2 regions of the Marinobacter sp. PE14 genome follow, and region 1 is predicted to be linked to the other one. Evidence: predicted binding sites of a transcription regulator. Region 1 holds the regulator's gene; the other holds the start of a gene.
What was found. The regulator LexA, encoded in region 1, represses DNA repair genes until DNA is damaged. The targets are predictions, from matches to a motif close to CTGTNTNNNNANACAG.
Positions count from the first base shown of each region.

Region 1 (8,023 bases):
CGGGCGATGCCGGGTATTGACCCTCAGTGGTGTCACATTCTGGCACAGGGATCCGCCGTGGAAAACGTTGATGAGCTGGGCGCCGCGGCAAATCCCGAGTACGGGAATGCCAATGGCCTCAGCTTGCTCAAGCAGCGACTGATCGGTTTTATCCCGCTTGCGGTCATAGTTTGCGGTCACCTGCGGCTCCTGCCCATAACGCTCCGGATGGACGTGGGTGCCGCCTGACAGCACCAGGCCATCAAGCATGGCCACGGCGACCCGCGCCCCGGGGCGAATGTAGTGGGTTCGGGCACCGTGGAGACGCAGGCCAAGGCTGATCAGGCGATGGGCAAGGCTTTTGCGAGCGGGACCGCTGATGCCGATCGTCAGGCCCGGAACCTCAAGTTCCTGTTCTTTGGACTCTTCAGACATACCCGTTCTTGGCCAACCAGTCGTCGGTGGTTTCCCGCCAGCTGTGGGTCAGGTTGTGTAGATTCAGTTTCCGCCTTTCCCGGAATAGCCGACGCATGTCGGCCAGGTCGTCGGGGTTGTTGGCCAACTGCTCCAGAACGACCCAGTCGTTCCACACGGTTGAGAAATGCCAGCCGGGATTGTCGATGTCGCAATCCGGCAACCGGTAATGCAGGGTTGGCCTGCTTTTTATCCTGGGATCCTGAACATGGCGTTCCAGGCGTTCCTTGTCCAGGTGGGCAAACAGCGGAAGCAAGTCAAGCGCGCGATTGCGGGTGGGATTGAACTCCAGGTAATCCTCCATGAGCTCCCCGATGTTTGGATGATAGTTGTCTTCCATCAGGAGCTCGGTGTAGCGGCCGTGCCAGGGTTCAATATAGGTGGTGAATTTGCGGCTGACATCCAGTTGATGCCGGTGCTTGAGCCATTCGTACAGGGCCGCGAACGCCTGGAAGTAACGAACCAGGGTCTTCGGGCTGAGATCGGGCAACTCGGGATTCAGCTGCAGGCCAAACGCAAAATAGATGGCATCGCGGCTGCCCAGGGCGCCGGCGTTTCTGAGCTTGTCGACGAGAGTTTCAATCACCTCGACGCTGGAAAACTTCAGAGGCGGGCTTATGATCTCGAGGGGTACCACGCGCTCGGCCGCGGCGTCGATCACATCCATCGCCTGTCCACCGAGTTCACGAATGGATTCGGGGAGGCGCTCATCCGCCAGATCAAGATCCTTGATCGGATCGGAATCAAGCTCAACCGTAAAGTCGCCAAGGGCTGTCTGCAAAGTTGTTACATAGCGTGACTTTAGTTCGGGAGTGCCCTCCAGCATCTTCGCCGCCAATGTAACCAGCTCATCGTAGCCCAGGCCAGACAGTTCGATCTCGACGCCAACCCGGCGTTCCTTCCCTTCGTTCGTCTCTAGGATGTCAGGCATCCTGCAGGCACTGACTTGGGTCATGGTGCTCCCTGGTTCGTGAGGAATCGTGCCCTAACCATATCACACCGCTGTTGATCCTCATTATTAAGCAGATGCAAGAAAATCAGGGAGCTGACTTTACACTGGATAAAACACTGTATATAGTCAGTTTACTGTATAAAAAAACAGGGCGGCTGGAACAACTCTTCCGAGACGAAAATGTTTGCAGCGGCCCGATCCCGATATAGCGGAGTAGCTTGATGAAGCTGACAGCAAGACAGTCCCAGGTACTGGATATCATACGCCGATACGTCGACGAGACCGGCTACCCGCCAACTCGTGCTGAAATCGCGGCAGAACTGGGCTTCCGTTCGGCCAACGCCGCGGAGGAGCATCTTCGGGCTCTGGCAAGGAAAGGTGCCATCGAGATGGTGCCGGGAGCCAGTCGCGGCATCCGTTTGCCTGAGGCGGAGGAGGATCTGGGTCTTCCGGTTATTGGTCAGGTTGCAGCCGGTAGTCCGATACTTGCTCAGGAGCACATCGAGGATCACTGCACACTGCAGCCGGAATTCTTTTCGCCGTCTGCAGATTATCTTCTGCGGGTCCGGGGCATGAGCATGAAGGATATCGGTATTCTCGATGGCGACCTGCTGGCAGTTCACAGCACCCAGGATGTTCACAACGGCCAGGTGGTTGTTGCCCGGGTTGGCGATGAGGTCACGGTAAAACGCTTCCGTAAGGAAGGTTCGAAAGTCTACCTGATTGCCGAGAACGAAGAATTCGCACCGATCGAAGTGGACCTGACCGAACAGGAGCTGTTCATCGAGGGTCTGGGTGTTGGTGTTATCCGCCGCTCTGACCTGCACTGAGCGGTTCGGATAGCCTCAGATAGATTGAATAACGGGTGAATTATGGAACAAATGAGCTTTAATCAGAATCTGGCCTACAATCCCAATGCTCTGTCCTGTTCAGTGCCGGCAACCGCCGCCCGCGAGCGACGTTCCGTCATTCGCGCCCGACGCTCTCCGGAAACCAGAGAACCCAAAGTCTGTGGCAATGTGACGGAAATCATTCTGCCGGAAGGTCAGGTAGAAAATTTCCAGCTGCTGTTGCCAATGCTGACCCAGCTGAATCAGGAGAAGCGCTGGCTGGCCTGGATCGATCCGCCTCAGGCGCTGGTCAGCAAGTGGCAAAAAATGCACGGGATTGTCGCCGGCGAATTGCTGGTGCTGCGTTCAACACCGGATTATCCCGCCCAGGACCTGGCAGAGCGAGCCCTCAGTGCCGGTACCTGTCACGCGGTGGTTATGTGGACCCGTAAACTGGGCCGCACTGCCTTCGAATCCCTGCAAAGAGCCTCGGCCGAGGGTAATAGCCACGGCGTTGTTCTCAGGCAGCGTTAACCGATCAATGCAGAGTGTAGGAGGGCTGGGCGTCTGAGGCGTCCAGTTCGTCATCTTCCCAGTCGATATCGTGGGCAACATTGCCTACGGCCTCAATGCCAGCGGCAATCATTGCTTTGGCAACCGACATATCCCGGTCTTCCATCATTTCCCGGGCTTCTTCCGAAAAAGAGATTGTTACCAGTGGCGCACTGTCATCATCAATGCGGCGCAGGGCGTAATCGCCATTGGTCAATTGCACGATTTCAAAAAACGATGGTGACATTCAATAAACCTTCAAGTTAATACGATTTGAATAACCGGAGCTTGGAGTGGCTTACCACTCGCTGTGCTGCTCTTCCAGATCATCGGCAAAATGTTTGACGGCAGTCAGCGTTTTCATCAACGCGGACGACGATCGATCCGGGCCGGAGTCGGCTGACACCGCAATGATGTTCTCTTCGCTCACGGTTTTTTTGGTCGCCGGGGGTCTGCTTTGAGAGCGTTCGAGTTGCACCAGATGGTTCCACCAACTTCCTGATCGCTGCTCCAGCTCCTTCAGGCGGCCAATTTCACTCGGTTCTGGCCCGATAAGAGCGACCAGCTCATCCAGGGTTGAAGGCTCCTCTGATTTTCTCTGGTAAAGCCTGGCGATCATGACCAGCAACAGTTTTCGAGACCGCAGAAGCAGCTCGATCGATCCCTGAATAGCGGCTTCTCGGCGCAGCGCCTGCTCCGCTTCGTTGGGACGTTGTTCTTGACCCTCGGCTGTGGGCCGGTCGAGTGGCTGAAGCAGCGTGCGGGCGAGAAAGAGTTTTTGAGAAACCAGTGAGTGCCATTGCGAGGCCATGGAATACCTTCAATCCCCCAGCGCGGGTGTAACCCCGGAAAATTAATCTCTCACTCTACCATTTTCGGTATCAAATTTCTTCCACTGTCTGTGCGGGCAGGTTTCACAATAAAATACAAACAATCACTTGAAACGACCGTTTCAATTTGGCAAAAAGGCGCCCGGCTGTGCGAGTTCTGCTCGTGCCGGCTGCCCAACAGCATGAACTTCTGGAGGTGTAAGGGATGCGAAGCCAACTTGTTGCAGGTGTCGCACTGGTTTTTCTCGGGTTTTCCGGACAGGCTCTGTCCAAGGTCACGGCCGCCGAGGCCCAACGGCTTGGTGGTGAACTCACGCCGGTCGGAGCCGAAAAGGCGGGCAACCGCTCAGGCAGCATACCCGAATGGACCGGAGGTATGGCCACACCGCCGGATGGTTGGCGTGAAGGGCAAGTGGAAATTAACCCGTTTCCCGAAGATGAGGCGCTTTTCGTTATTACCTCCGACAACCTGGAGCTATACAGGGACAAGCTTTCAGACGGTCACATTGCCATGCTGGAGAAGTATGGGCCCGACTTTTTCATGCCGGTTTACCAGACCCGACGGACCGCCGCGTTTCCCGAGCATGTCTACGACAAGTTTCGCGAGAACGCTCTGACAGCGCATTTGCTGGATAACGGTAACGGCGTTCGCGACACCATCATGACCAGCCCCTTCCCGATTCCAAAGGATGGTCTGGAGGTTATCTGGAACCATATCCTGCGCTATCGGGGCGAAGAGATTTCGCTGCGTAGTGCGTCCGCAACGCCCCAGAGGGATGGCTCCTACAACCCTGTGGTCAATGATTACGACTACTTCTTCGCCTACAGCCAGAGGGGCGCGGAGCTGGCGGAAATCGATAACAAGATTTTTTACCTGAAGACGGACACTATCTCGCCGTCGTCACTGGCCGGCACCATCACGCTGGTGCATGAAACGCTTGATCAGGTGCGGTCGCCGCGTCTTGCGTGGCGGTACGATTCCGGTTCCCGTCGTCTTCGCCGGTCGCCCAACCTGGCCTACGAAACCGACCTGCCGAATTCATCCTCACTGCGTTCCGTCGACCAAAAAGACATGTATAACGGTGCGCCCAACCAGTACGACTGGGAACTCAAAGGCAAGCGAGAGCTGTTCGTGCCCTACAATGCCTACAAGCTGCACGGGCCGGAAATCGAAGCCGACGACGTGATCCGTCCGGGCCATATCAACCAGCAGCTTACCCGCTACGAACTGCATCGGGTTTGGGTGGTCGAAGCAAAGCGCCGTACTGGTATCAGTCACATTTACGACCGCCGCGTGTTCTACCTGGATGAAGACAGCTGGCAGATCCTGGCGTCCGAGGAATACGATGCAGACGGGAACCTGTGGCGGGTGTCGGAAGCTCACAACATCAGCTATTACAGTGAGCCGGTATTCTGGACTACCATGGAAATGACCTATGACCTGAAGGCGGAGCGTTATTACGTTGATGGACTTGATGATGGATTCCCGGCGTACGATTTCGCCCCCGGGTTCCGGGGCAGTGAATTTACTGCCTCAGCCGCCCGTCGTGCTGCCCGCCGTTGATTCCCAAGGAGACCGACATGGCAGACCCGCACACTCACCTTGATCATCTCGATCAGCTGATCGCCGATCTTGGTCGCGCTCTCGCAGACAAAAACTGGGAAGCGATGACCAGTCTTAACGAGAAGGTGAAGCCGGCAGTCGAGCCCCTGATGGCTGCGCTGGAAGCGGGAGAGGTCGAGGCGGAGCCGGTGAGGCTCCGCTTGCAGGAGCTGCAGCAGTTTATTGACGCAGCTGATGAATCGGCCAGAATGGCCCGCAAGGAGGCGGAAGATGGCCTGAAGGGTGTAAACAGGAACCGGAGTGCGGCCAAGGCCTACCAGAACGTTTCTTCGAATCGACCAAAATAGCGTCATAAAATTGACTCTGGGGTTCTTACAGTCTTAAATACCGCACAAATCCCCCAAGAGATTCGGTTGAATGTCTAAAAATAACAAAGTGCTGGTGCTGAGCGAGGATGATTCAAGATTGCGGGACATAGTCACCATTCTTGATTTCATTGGCGAGGAGCAGGTCCTTGCCGGCGATGAAGCCAGGGCACTTTTGAGCAGTGGTGATGAGGAAAGCCTTGCAGATATCGCAGTCGCGGTGGTGAACGGCGAGGATGCAGGAGTCACCGAGGCGATTAGCGCTGTGTGTGATGCCGTTCAGGGCGTTCCGTTTCTGGTCGTTGATCACCCTGAGCTCAAGGGGCTGTCCGACGAGGCTAGCGGCCGCATTATCGCTCGCATGGAATGGCCGCTCAATTACACCAAGTTCGTGGATTCGCTCTACCGTGCCCAGATCTATCGGGATCAGTTCAGCCGTTCCCGGGAGCGTGGCCAGCAGCGCGGCTTGCAGCTCTTCCGGAGCCTTGTGGGAACCAGTCGAAAAGTCCAGCAGGTGCGCCAGCTGATGGAGCAGGTGGCGGATAAGGACGTCAGCGTTCTTATCACCGGCGAGTCCGGTACCGGCAAGGAGGTCGTCGCCCGAAATCTGCATTACCATTCTTCCCGACGGGATAAGCCTTTTGTACCGGTGAACTGTGGCGCCATTCCGGCGGAGCTGCTGGAAAGCGAGCTGTTCGGCCACGAAAAAGGCGCCTTTACCGGAGCCATCACGGCCCGGGTAGGGCGCTTCGAGATGGCCGAGGGTGGCACCCTGTTTCTCGATGAGATCGGAGACATGCCGCTTAACATGCAGGTCAAGATTCTCCGGGTTCTGCAGGAGCGCACCTTCGAGCGGGTGGGCAGCAATCGCACCCTGTCTGCAGACGTACGGGTAATCGCCGCCACCCATAAGCACCTGGAAGACATGATTGAGTCCGGGGATTTCAGGGAAGACCTCTATTATCGCCTGAATGTGTTCCCCATCGAGATGCCGGCCCTGCGTGACCGGGTGGAAGACATTCCCCTGCTGATTAACGAACTCATTTCCCGGATGGAAAAAGAGAAGCGTGGATCGCTGCGGATGAATTCCGCAGCCATCATGAGCCTGTGCCGGCACGACTGGCCCGGCAATGTGCGTGAACTGGCGAATCTTGTCGAACGCCTGTCGATCATGCATCCCTACGGTGTCATCGGCGTGCAGGAGTTGCCCAAGAAGTTTCGCTACGTTGACGACTATGATGAGAACCGCCCGGTGGAGGACACCGGGATGCCTTCCGGTATTCCTGGCCTGGTGGGCCTGGATGCCCCGGCATTGCTGCCGGTGAACGGTATCGACCTGAAGGATTATCTCTCCAACCTCGAGAAACAGCTGATCCAGCAGGCGCTCGACGAGGCCGGCGGCGTTGTGGCCAGGGCTGCCGAGAAGCTGCGGATCCGACGCACTACTCTGGTAGAGAAGGTTCGCAAGTACGGGCTGAGGGAAGAGGAATCCGAGGAGTCCTGAGCCGGATCGTCCGGATTTTAAAGCTCCTGTAGCGGCGTCAAAGGTTCGTAACCTGAGGCGCCGTTCCCGTTTCTGACCGACGTAAAATTGGCATCACTCTCTTGCTGCATTCTCTTTCCTCCTGAAATATATAGAAAAAATCAAGTTGGCACGGTGCTGGCTTAACAACCTGCAAACGAAGTATCCGAACTATGAGGCCCGAACCGACGGGCCGATCGGGGAGTCAGGTTATGAGTCAGGCACAATTTGTTCTTCAGTCCGGCGCGGGCGGCACAAAGACCAACGCGGCGGCGGACGTCAACGACAAGGTTACCGCCCTGTTTCCGGAGCAGGACGATGAGGCGGTGGATACCGCCCTGGAATTGTTCAACCGGATGTCGCGACAGATCACTGACTCCTACCGGACCCTCGAATCCCGGGTCAACCAGCTTTCCGGTGAGCTGAACCAGGAATCGCTCCAGCGTCAGCAGGAGCTTGAAGAAAAAGAACAGCTGGCAGATCGTCTGTCTACCTTGCTGAACGCACTGCCTGCCGGCGTTGTGGTTCTGGATAGTCAGGGCGTGGTAACGCAGACCAACCCGGCAGCCATTGCGCTTCTCGGGGAGCCCCTCGACGGTGCCCGCTGGGTTGATGTCATCCATCGCTGTTTTGCGCCCCGGCGGGACGATGGTCACGAAGTGTCTCTGAAGGATGGCCGCAGGGTCAGCATCGAGATCCGGACCATGGAAAACCAGCCCGGCCAGTTGATTTTGCTGACCGACCTCACCGAAACCCGGCATCTGCAGGCGCAGCTGGCTCACGCCCAGCGTCTGTCTGCCATGGGCAAGATGGTTGCGTCCCTCGCCCACCAGATCCGTACCCCGCTGTCCGCGGCCATTCTGTACGGTGGTCATTTAAGCCAGGAAGACCTGGACGAAGAAATGCGTCAGCGCTGTGCTTCCCGACTGATGTCTCGCCTGACCCACCTGGAGCA
Region 1 is NZ_JBQXNY010000001.1:875,862-883,884, forward strand. Features, by position in the region: gene ACWJ62_RS04175 (gamma-glutamyl-gamma-aminobutyrate hydrolase family protein) at 1-414, opposite strand, end outside; gene ACWJ62_RS04180 (amidoligase family protein) at 407-1,408, opposite strand; gene lexA (transcriptional repressor LexA) at 1,624-2,235, shown strand; gene ACWJ62_RS04190 (cell division inhibitor SulA) at 2,278-2,769, shown strand; gene ACWJ62_RS04195 (hypothetical protein) at 2,774-3,034, opposite strand; gene ACWJ62_RS04200 (DUF6586 family protein) at 3,086-3,598, opposite strand; gene ACWJ62_RS04205 (DUF1329 domain-containing protein) at 3,823-5,181, shown strand; gene ACWJ62_RS04210 (SOS cell division inhibitor) at 5,199-5,528, shown strand; gene ACWJ62_RS04215 (sigma-54 dependent transcriptional regulator) at 5,599-7,050, shown strand; gene ACWJ62_RS04220 (sensor histidine kinase) at 7,281-8,023, shown strand, end outside.

Region 2 (8,023 bases), on a different contig from region 1:
TCCTGTCTGAAGGTCCAGCTCCGGGAGCGTAGCTTCCTTGGTCGTGGCAAACACCCCACGCCGGTTACCTGCCTGGACCTCAACCGGTACGGAATGGCAGTGCTATGCCCCAGGCCAGTAGAGCCGGGCGCCCGTCTGTTCATGGATTTTGACGGCAAGTACATCAGCGAATCGCGGGTTTGTGCCCGGGTGGTCGAATGCCAGCCCTTCCAGACCGGCTATCGCGTCAGTGTCCAATTCAGCTATTGTCTGGACAAGAAGGGCTATTCACGAACTGTCGACAACGCCCTGTCCCGAATTGAAGGCTTCTACAACCGGTTTGCCAGCTGAACCGGCTTCTCAGGTTCATACCAGTCCGGCGTCAAGGCTTGCCGCAACATACATCCCCAGCTCCCGACACTGATCTTCAAACTCATCCCGGTATTCACCCCGGCAGATAAGAGGTTCCTGGATCAGCTTCCAGCGTAGCCCGGTGGTAATGCTTTCAATAGCCCGATTGGTGCCCGTGCCATCATGGCCTGCGCGGATGTAATAGGCAAAGGGCAACCCCTGGGTTTTCTCAAGGCAGGGATAGTAGCTGCGATCGAAGAAGTCCTTCAAAGCACCACTCATATACCCGAGATTCTCAGTGGTGCCCAGAATAATGGCGTCGCAGGCCAGAACGTCATCGGGACCGGCGTCCAGGGGCGCCAACACCTTTACCTCTACGCTATCGATGTCTTCATGGTGCGCCCCCTGCTCTGCCGCCTCCCGAAGCTTGAGAGTATTAGGGGAAGGTGCATGAGCGACTATCAATAATCTCTTTCTTGCTTCCATACCAACCCTGTTGTGTAGCTGAAGAGCAAAGAATTTGGGCATCTGGAGAGTATGGATTCATTCTGAGGCCAGCTCAAACCGGAGGAAGACGCAGCAAGCACAGATGCTCATTTTTTGAGCAGCACAGAGGCAAAAATAGTCGATCTGTTACGAGGACTTTTAAGCGATCTGAACCGATACCTTGCAAAGACTTCTGCTTACCATGGATTACAAGGTGAACCGCTAAAGGAGGAGAAGTCGATGCGTTATCTCAACGGTAGAAAACTAAAGGAACTCTATCGTCGAATAAAATACAGGAGCTGGATCAAAAGCCAGTTGCAACAGACAGGCGGCGAAGATTACCTGAAGCGGCTGGAAATCGACATTGGCGCTGAGCCGGGTCACTTTCGGCGGGAGCTGGAAGAAAAATTAATACCTGAAAAGAAAACCGAAGGTAGCGAAGGCGCGGCAGGCCTGAATTTACGCCTGCCGCACCTATCGTCTTCGCCGGGGAAGGTTTAGAGCAGCTCGCCGTTGGCTTCTGCGGGCTCTTCTTTTGCGTCTTTCTTAGGTTCAGGCTTGGGCATCAACTTGTCCCGAACCTTGGCTTCGATCTCGTTGGCAATGTCCATGTTTTCTTCCAGGAACTTGCAGGCGTTGGCCTTGCCTTGACCGATCTTGTCGCCATTGTAGGCGTACCAGGCCCCGGACTTGTCGACAAAGCCTTCCTTAACGCCCATATCCAGCACTTCCGCCATGTGGTAAATGCCCTTACCGTACATGATCTGGAACTCGGCCTGCTTGAACGGCGGCGATACTTTGTTCTTGACCACTTTCACGCGGGTCTCGTTACCGACCACTTCGTCACCGTCTTTCACGGCACCAATGCGGCGGATATCAAGGCGAACGGAGGAGTAGAATTTCAGCGCGTTACCACCGGTGGTGGTTTCGGGCGAGCCAAACATAACGCCGATTTTCATACGTATCTGGTTGATGAAAATCATCAGGCAGTTGGCGTGTTTGACGTTACCGGTCAGCTTACGAAGCGCCTGGGACATCAGTCGCGCCTGCAGACCAACGTGGCTGTCGCCCATTTCACCTTCAATCTCCGCTTTCGGGGTCAGGGCCGCCACGGAGTCCACGATGATCACGTCTACCGCATTGGAACGAACCAGCATGTCGGAGATTTCCAGGGCCTGCTCACCGGTATCCGGCTGGGACACCAGAAGGTCGTCCACATTGACGCCCAGCTTCTCGGCGTAAACCGGATCAAGCGCGTGCTCGGCATCCACGAATGCGCAGGTTTTGCCGGCTTTTTGTGCTTCGGCAATTACCTGCAGGGTGAGCGTCGTCTTACCGGAACTTTCCGGACCGTAGATTTCGCAAATTCGACCATAAGGAAGACCGCCAATACCCAGGGCAACGTCCAGGCCCAGGGAACCGGTGGAGACCGCAGGAATGGCTTCGCGGGGCTGATCGCCCATTTTCATGACAGCGCCCTTGCCAAACTGGCGCTCGATCTGCCCAAGTGCTGCGCTCAATGCTTTCTTGCGGTTGTCTTCCATCAGTGCAAACCCTCTGTCGCCTGGGCTGCCACCCTCAGGGAAAGGCTGGCAGCGTAATAGTGAATCGGGAATCCGTACAGCTCGACCGGCCAATTCCCTGTATATTTGAACAGTATTAAAACATAACCCGCTGAGGAGACCAACCCCTTCGGATGTGAAAGCGATCAGACTTCGCCCACAAACTCGTTAACCCCTTGAAGAGCATAGAGAACGGCTTGCCGACGAACCTGGTCGCGGTCTCCGTCGAAGCGCTTGACCACCGCCACCGTGGATGCCGGACTGTCTCCCCAGGCAAACCAGACCGTGCCCACAGGCTTGTCGTCGCTGCCGCCTCCGGGTCCGGCTACACCACTGATGGCCACGGCAACGTCGGCGTCGGTTGCCACCAGTGCACCTGCAACCATTTCCCGCACGACCGGTTCGCTGACCGCACCGTGTTCATCCAGCGATTTCCGGGTTACGCCCAGAAGCCCTTGCTTGGCCTCATTGCTGTAAGTGACCAGGCCACCCAGCACGTAAGCCGAAGAACCGGCACGATCGGTCAGTACCTTGGCAACCCAGCCGCCGGTGCAACTCTCCGCCGTAGCAACTGTACGGCCGGTTCTCCGCAGTCGTTCACCAAGGCGGTTGCCTGCCTCTTCCAATTCCTGATCGCTGGCCAGCATAATGACCTCCTTCGTTTCATCACGGCGGTTATTTTCTTACAATTCACGCCTTCATCCAAAGCAAGGCTACCGGACCCGTTCATGTCAGCAGCTCAGACCGATCTTTCCAAGCACACCCCAATGATGCAGCAATACCTGAAGATCAAGGGTCAGCACCCCAATGAACTGGTTTTCTACCGCATGGGGGATTTTTACGAGCTTTTTTACGAAGATGCCAAGAAAGCGGCCGAGCTGATGGATATCACCCTCACCGCCCGGGGCCAGTCAGGCGGCAACCCGATCCCCATGGCCGGCATCCCCTATCACTCTTCTGAGGGCTACATTGCCCGGCTGGTTCGGGCAGGTCAATCCATCGCCATCTGCGAGCAGATCGGAGACCCCGCCACCAGCAAGGGACCGGTTGATCGCCAGGTGGTCCGTATTGTCACACCGGGCACGCTGAGTGACGACGCCTACCTGGAAGATCGCCGGGACAATCTGCTGGTGGCCATCTATAACCAACGGGAGCAGTTCGGTTTTGCCTCGCTCGATATTTCCAGCGGCCGTTTTGCCGTGTCAGAGCTGGAAAACCTGGAAGCCCTGCAAGGCGAACTCCAACGCCTGCGTCCGGCGGAAATTCTGATCAGCGAGGATTTTCCCTACGAGGAAGTTCTGGACGGTTTCACCGGAATACGCCGTCAGGGACCCTGGCTCTTCGAACCCGATACGGCCCGCAGGGTTATTACCCATCAGCTTCAGGTGAGGGACCTGACGGGTTTTGGCTGCGAGGAACTCAATCTCGCCGTCTGTGCCGCGGGCTGCCTGCTGCAGTATGCCAAGGAAACCCAGCGTACCGCCCTGCCCCATATTCGCAAGCTGACCCGTGAACGGCGCGATGAAGCAGTCATTCTGGACGCCGCCAGCCGTCGCAATCTGGAAATTGACACCAATCTCATGGGCGGCCACCAGTACACCCTGGCCTGGGTCATGGACCGCACCGCCACATCCATGGGTGGACGGGAACTCCGGCGCTGGCTGAATCGGCCGCTTCGGGATGTGGAGATCGTCCGCCAGCGTCAGCAGGCGGTATCGGCACTGCTGGAAGGCTTCCATTACGAACCTGTGCATGACCTGCTGAAAGCTGTCGGTGATATTGAGCGCGTTCTCGCACGGGTTGCCCTTCGTTCGGCCCGCCCAAGAGACCTGGCACGGCTTCGGGATGCCTTCCAGGCCCTGCCGGACTTGCAGGAAACTCTGAAACCGGTCAATTCCCACCACGTCGTCAAGCTGGCGACCATCATTGGTGAATACCCTGAACTGGCGGATCTGCTGGAGCGCGCCATCATCGACAATCCCCCGGTCGTGATCCGTGAAGGCGGGGTCATCCGGGAAGGCTTCGACGAGGAGCTGGACGAGCTGCGCAACATTAGCGAAAACGCCGGCCAGTATCTGCTGGATGTGGAAACCCGGGAGCGGGACCGCACCGGCATCAGCACCCTGAAGGTTGGTTACAACCGGGTCCACGGTTATTACATCGAAATCAGCCGGGCCCAGTCGGACCAGGCACCGGTGGATTACATTCGCCGGCAGACCCTGAAAAACGCCGAGCGATTCATCACACCGGAACTCAAAGAGTTTGAGGACAAGGCCCTGAGTGCCAAGAGCCGGGCTCTGGCCCGTGAGAAAGGCCTTTACGATGAAGTCCTGGAAACCGTCGCCGGACAGCTTGCGCCACTTCAGGATGCCGCCCAGGCACTGGCAGAACTGGATGTGCTGAGCAATTTTGCCGAGCGCGCCACCTCCCTGCGCTTTTCCGCGCCGGAGTTCACCGAATCCCCGGGTTTTGACATTGAAGAAGGGCGCCACCCGGTGGTAGAGCAGTTGCTGGACGAGCCCTTCGTACCGAACGATCTGCTAATGGATACCCAGCGGCGCATGCTGGTGATAACCGGCCCGAACATGGGCGGTAAATCCACCTATATGCGTCAGGCCGCGCTGATTGCCCTGCTCGCCTACACCGGCAGTTTCGTGCCCGCCAACCGTGCAGTGATCGGTCCCGTGGACCGGATTTTTACCCGCATGGGCTCCTCGGACGATATCGCCGGCGGCCGATCCACTTTCATGGTGGAAATGACAGAAACTGCCAACATCCTGCACAACGCCACCGAGCACAGCCTGGTGTTGATGGACGAGGTTGGTCGCGGCACCAGCACCTTTGACGGCCTGTCCCTGGCCTGGGCTACTGCCGAACACCTTGCCCGGGAGATACGCTGCTACACGCTGTTTGCCACCCACTATTTCGAGCTCACCCAGCTAGCCGACGAACTCCAGCATGCCGTCAACGTGCACCTCACAGCCACCGAACACGATGACAGCATCGTGTTCCTGCATAATGTGCATGATGGCCCGGCAAGCCAGAGCTACGGTCTGCAGGTGGCAAAGCTGGCAGGCGTGCCACAGGATGTGATCCGTAACGCCAAAACCCAGCTCTCCCACCTGGAGGGCAGTGCTTCGCCGGCGGCGCCGGCAGCCTCGGCCGTTGAACACGGCAACAACGCACCCCGGGCCAAGCCGGCAACCAAGGTTAATGAATCCGTTTACCAGAGCGATATGTTCGCTAGCCTGGAACCCAGTGTCGTGGAAGAAGCCCTGAAAGAGATCGACCTGGACGGACTAACCCCCCGGGACGCCATCAATCAGCTCTACGAGCTGAAGGCGTTGATGAAGAAATAGCGAAGAATTGATCTGTGTAATAAGGTTATAGCAGTCGAACGCTTGCGGCTGTGCGGGTCGCTCCCTACAATATCGCGCACCAAAATATAACGGCAGCGCCTGACGGCGCTCCTGATGAGACTGACCGACCACTGGACCAGGGATCTGACTATGGCGTTTATCGTTACTGATAACTGCATCAAGTGTAAGTACACAGACTGCGTGGAAGTCTGTCCGGTAGACTGCTTCTACGAGGGACCGAACTTTCTGGTAATCGACCCGGACGAATGTATCGACTGCGCCCTGTGCGAGCCAGAGTGCCCGGCCGAAGCCATTTTCTCGGAAGACGAGCTGCCGGCCGATCAGGTCCAGTTTGTGGAGCTGAATGCCGATCTGGCCGCCAAATGGCCGAACATCACCGAAAAGAAAGATCCGCTGCCAGACGCTGAAGAGTGGGATGGCAAGCCGAACAAGCTTCAGTATCTGGAAAAGTAAGCATCCGGAACTGGAACAAAAAAGGGAAGCCGAGGCTTCCCTTTTTCTTTGTCTGAATTTCCGTGATTGCGTCAGGTGCTGGCCAGCTTGGCGCCCATGGCCACGAAAAACCCACCCGTCAGGCCGTTCAGCGTTCGCTTCACACGGGCGTTTACACCAAGACTCCGAAACGTAACCACCACCCAGGCCAGACCACACTGCCAAAGCATTGCCAACAGAAAATGCACACCGGCCAGCATCAGCGACTGCTGAAAGGCGTTACCTGCCGGATCCACAAACTGTGGTAGCAAAGCCATATAGAACAGGGCGGTTTTGGGATTAAGAACGTTGGACAGCAGCCCCTCACGGAAGGACACCGCCACGGCCACCTTCCGGCGGGCAACCGTTACTTCTTTTGCTGCAGGCGCGTCACCCTGGCGAAGAGCCTGGCGCAAGGAACCGATGCCGAGCCAGACCAGGTAACAGGCACCGGCCCACTTCAGGGCAGAGAATGCCCAGGCGGTTTCCACCAAAAGAAGGGAAATGCCCAGCGCCGAGAGCGTGGCATGGATAAACAGGCCGCTGCAGATACCGACGCTGGTCACGCAACCATCCCACAAACCACCCCGGCCGGTATTACGCATCACCAGCAGGGTATCCACACCGGGCGTGATAGTGAGCAATGTAATGGCAACCAGATAGGCCCAGAACAGATCCGATATCAACGTCATGCCCTCTCAGAATCCTGAACGAAAACTTCTCCGCGGCCCTGTCGACGATCTCAGACTCAGGCCTCCTGCTGGAGAATCTTACGCGCAGCGGCGGACTTGTAAAATGGTGCAAGCCGCCGGCGAATCAGGGCCTCAACATAGCCCTCTTCACGCAATACGTCTATAACCGGAATTGCGTAGGCATCAATCTCCGCCATGACAACCTCACGGCTTACCCCCATATCGCCCAGCAAATCCGTGAGCGGGCACTCGCCATACTTTACGAACAGGTGGGAAACCACTGCCCGGGCGCATTCCTCGAAGTATCCGGTCTTGCGGAACTGCAGCCAGAACTCATATCCGAGCACAACAAATTCCTGCAGTTCCACGTCGCCCAGGCCTTCATGTAAATCGGCAATGGTGCGATCCTCCAGCGACACCCAGGCGGCCATCACGCTGTCCCGCAATTCGTCGTCAGACAGGGCACTATGCAGAAACTGCTCACTACGGCTGATCAAACCGGGCAGGCTGTCGGACAGCCAGGCCTTCAGACGCCTCTCGAAGGTTTCATCCAGCCCCGGCACCGCCCTGTTGGCCATGCGCTTGCCGAACTTCATCATTGAACCAACGCCCGGTACAGACTTGGCGATCAAATTGTCCTCATAGAAGTAGTTCATCAGGCCATGGTAAACCACATTAGACACCAGTTCCTGATAAACCGGGTGCGCCATGATCTCGCTGATCACCCGTTCACGCTGCTGTCGGAGTTCCAGAGCCTCCTCCAGAAAGCCGGTGGCCTGTTCGCGAGTGATGATCTCGCCCAGGGTGGTCTGTGACTGCACATTGGCATTGAGCACCTCGGTTGCCATTTCCGCAGCCAGCTCCGGAATACCTGCATCCAACTCCATATCCATAACAATGCGCTGGATGACGCCCATCACCTGCTCTTCCGATGTGATCCGGTTCAGGGTTATCTCACCGGCATAACTCCAAAGCTCATCCAGCTCCTGCTCCAGAAACTTGCGTAGCTTTGCGCCCTTCAGCGAGGCCAGCTCATGCTTCACGTGCTGTTCCAGCAGCTGGTTGGCGAGATCCGTTTTGCCTTTGGTCATGGCGTCAGTTG
Region 2 is NZ_JBQXNY010000003.1:454,070-462,092, reverse strand. Features, by position in the region: gene ACWJ62_RS12835 (PilZ domain-containing protein) at 1-330, shown strand, start outside; gene ACWJ62_RS12830 (flavodoxin family protein) at 346-816, opposite strand; gene ACWJ62_RS12825 (hypothetical protein) at 1,057-1,317, shown strand; gene recA (recombinase RecA) at 1,314-2,360, opposite strand; gene pncC (nicotinamide-nucleotide amidase) at 2,525-3,025, opposite strand; gene mutS (DNA mismatch repair protein MutS) at 3,107-5,737, shown strand; gene fdxA (ferredoxin FdxA) at 5,888-6,211, shown strand; gene ACWJ62_RS12800 (LysE family translocator) at 6,283-6,921, opposite strand; gene ACWJ62_RS12795 (hypothetical protein) at 6,978-8,012, opposite strand.
Region 2: recA (recombinase RecA) is a predicted target of LexA. The motif match lies at 2,458-2,473, and genes of this name have one in related genera.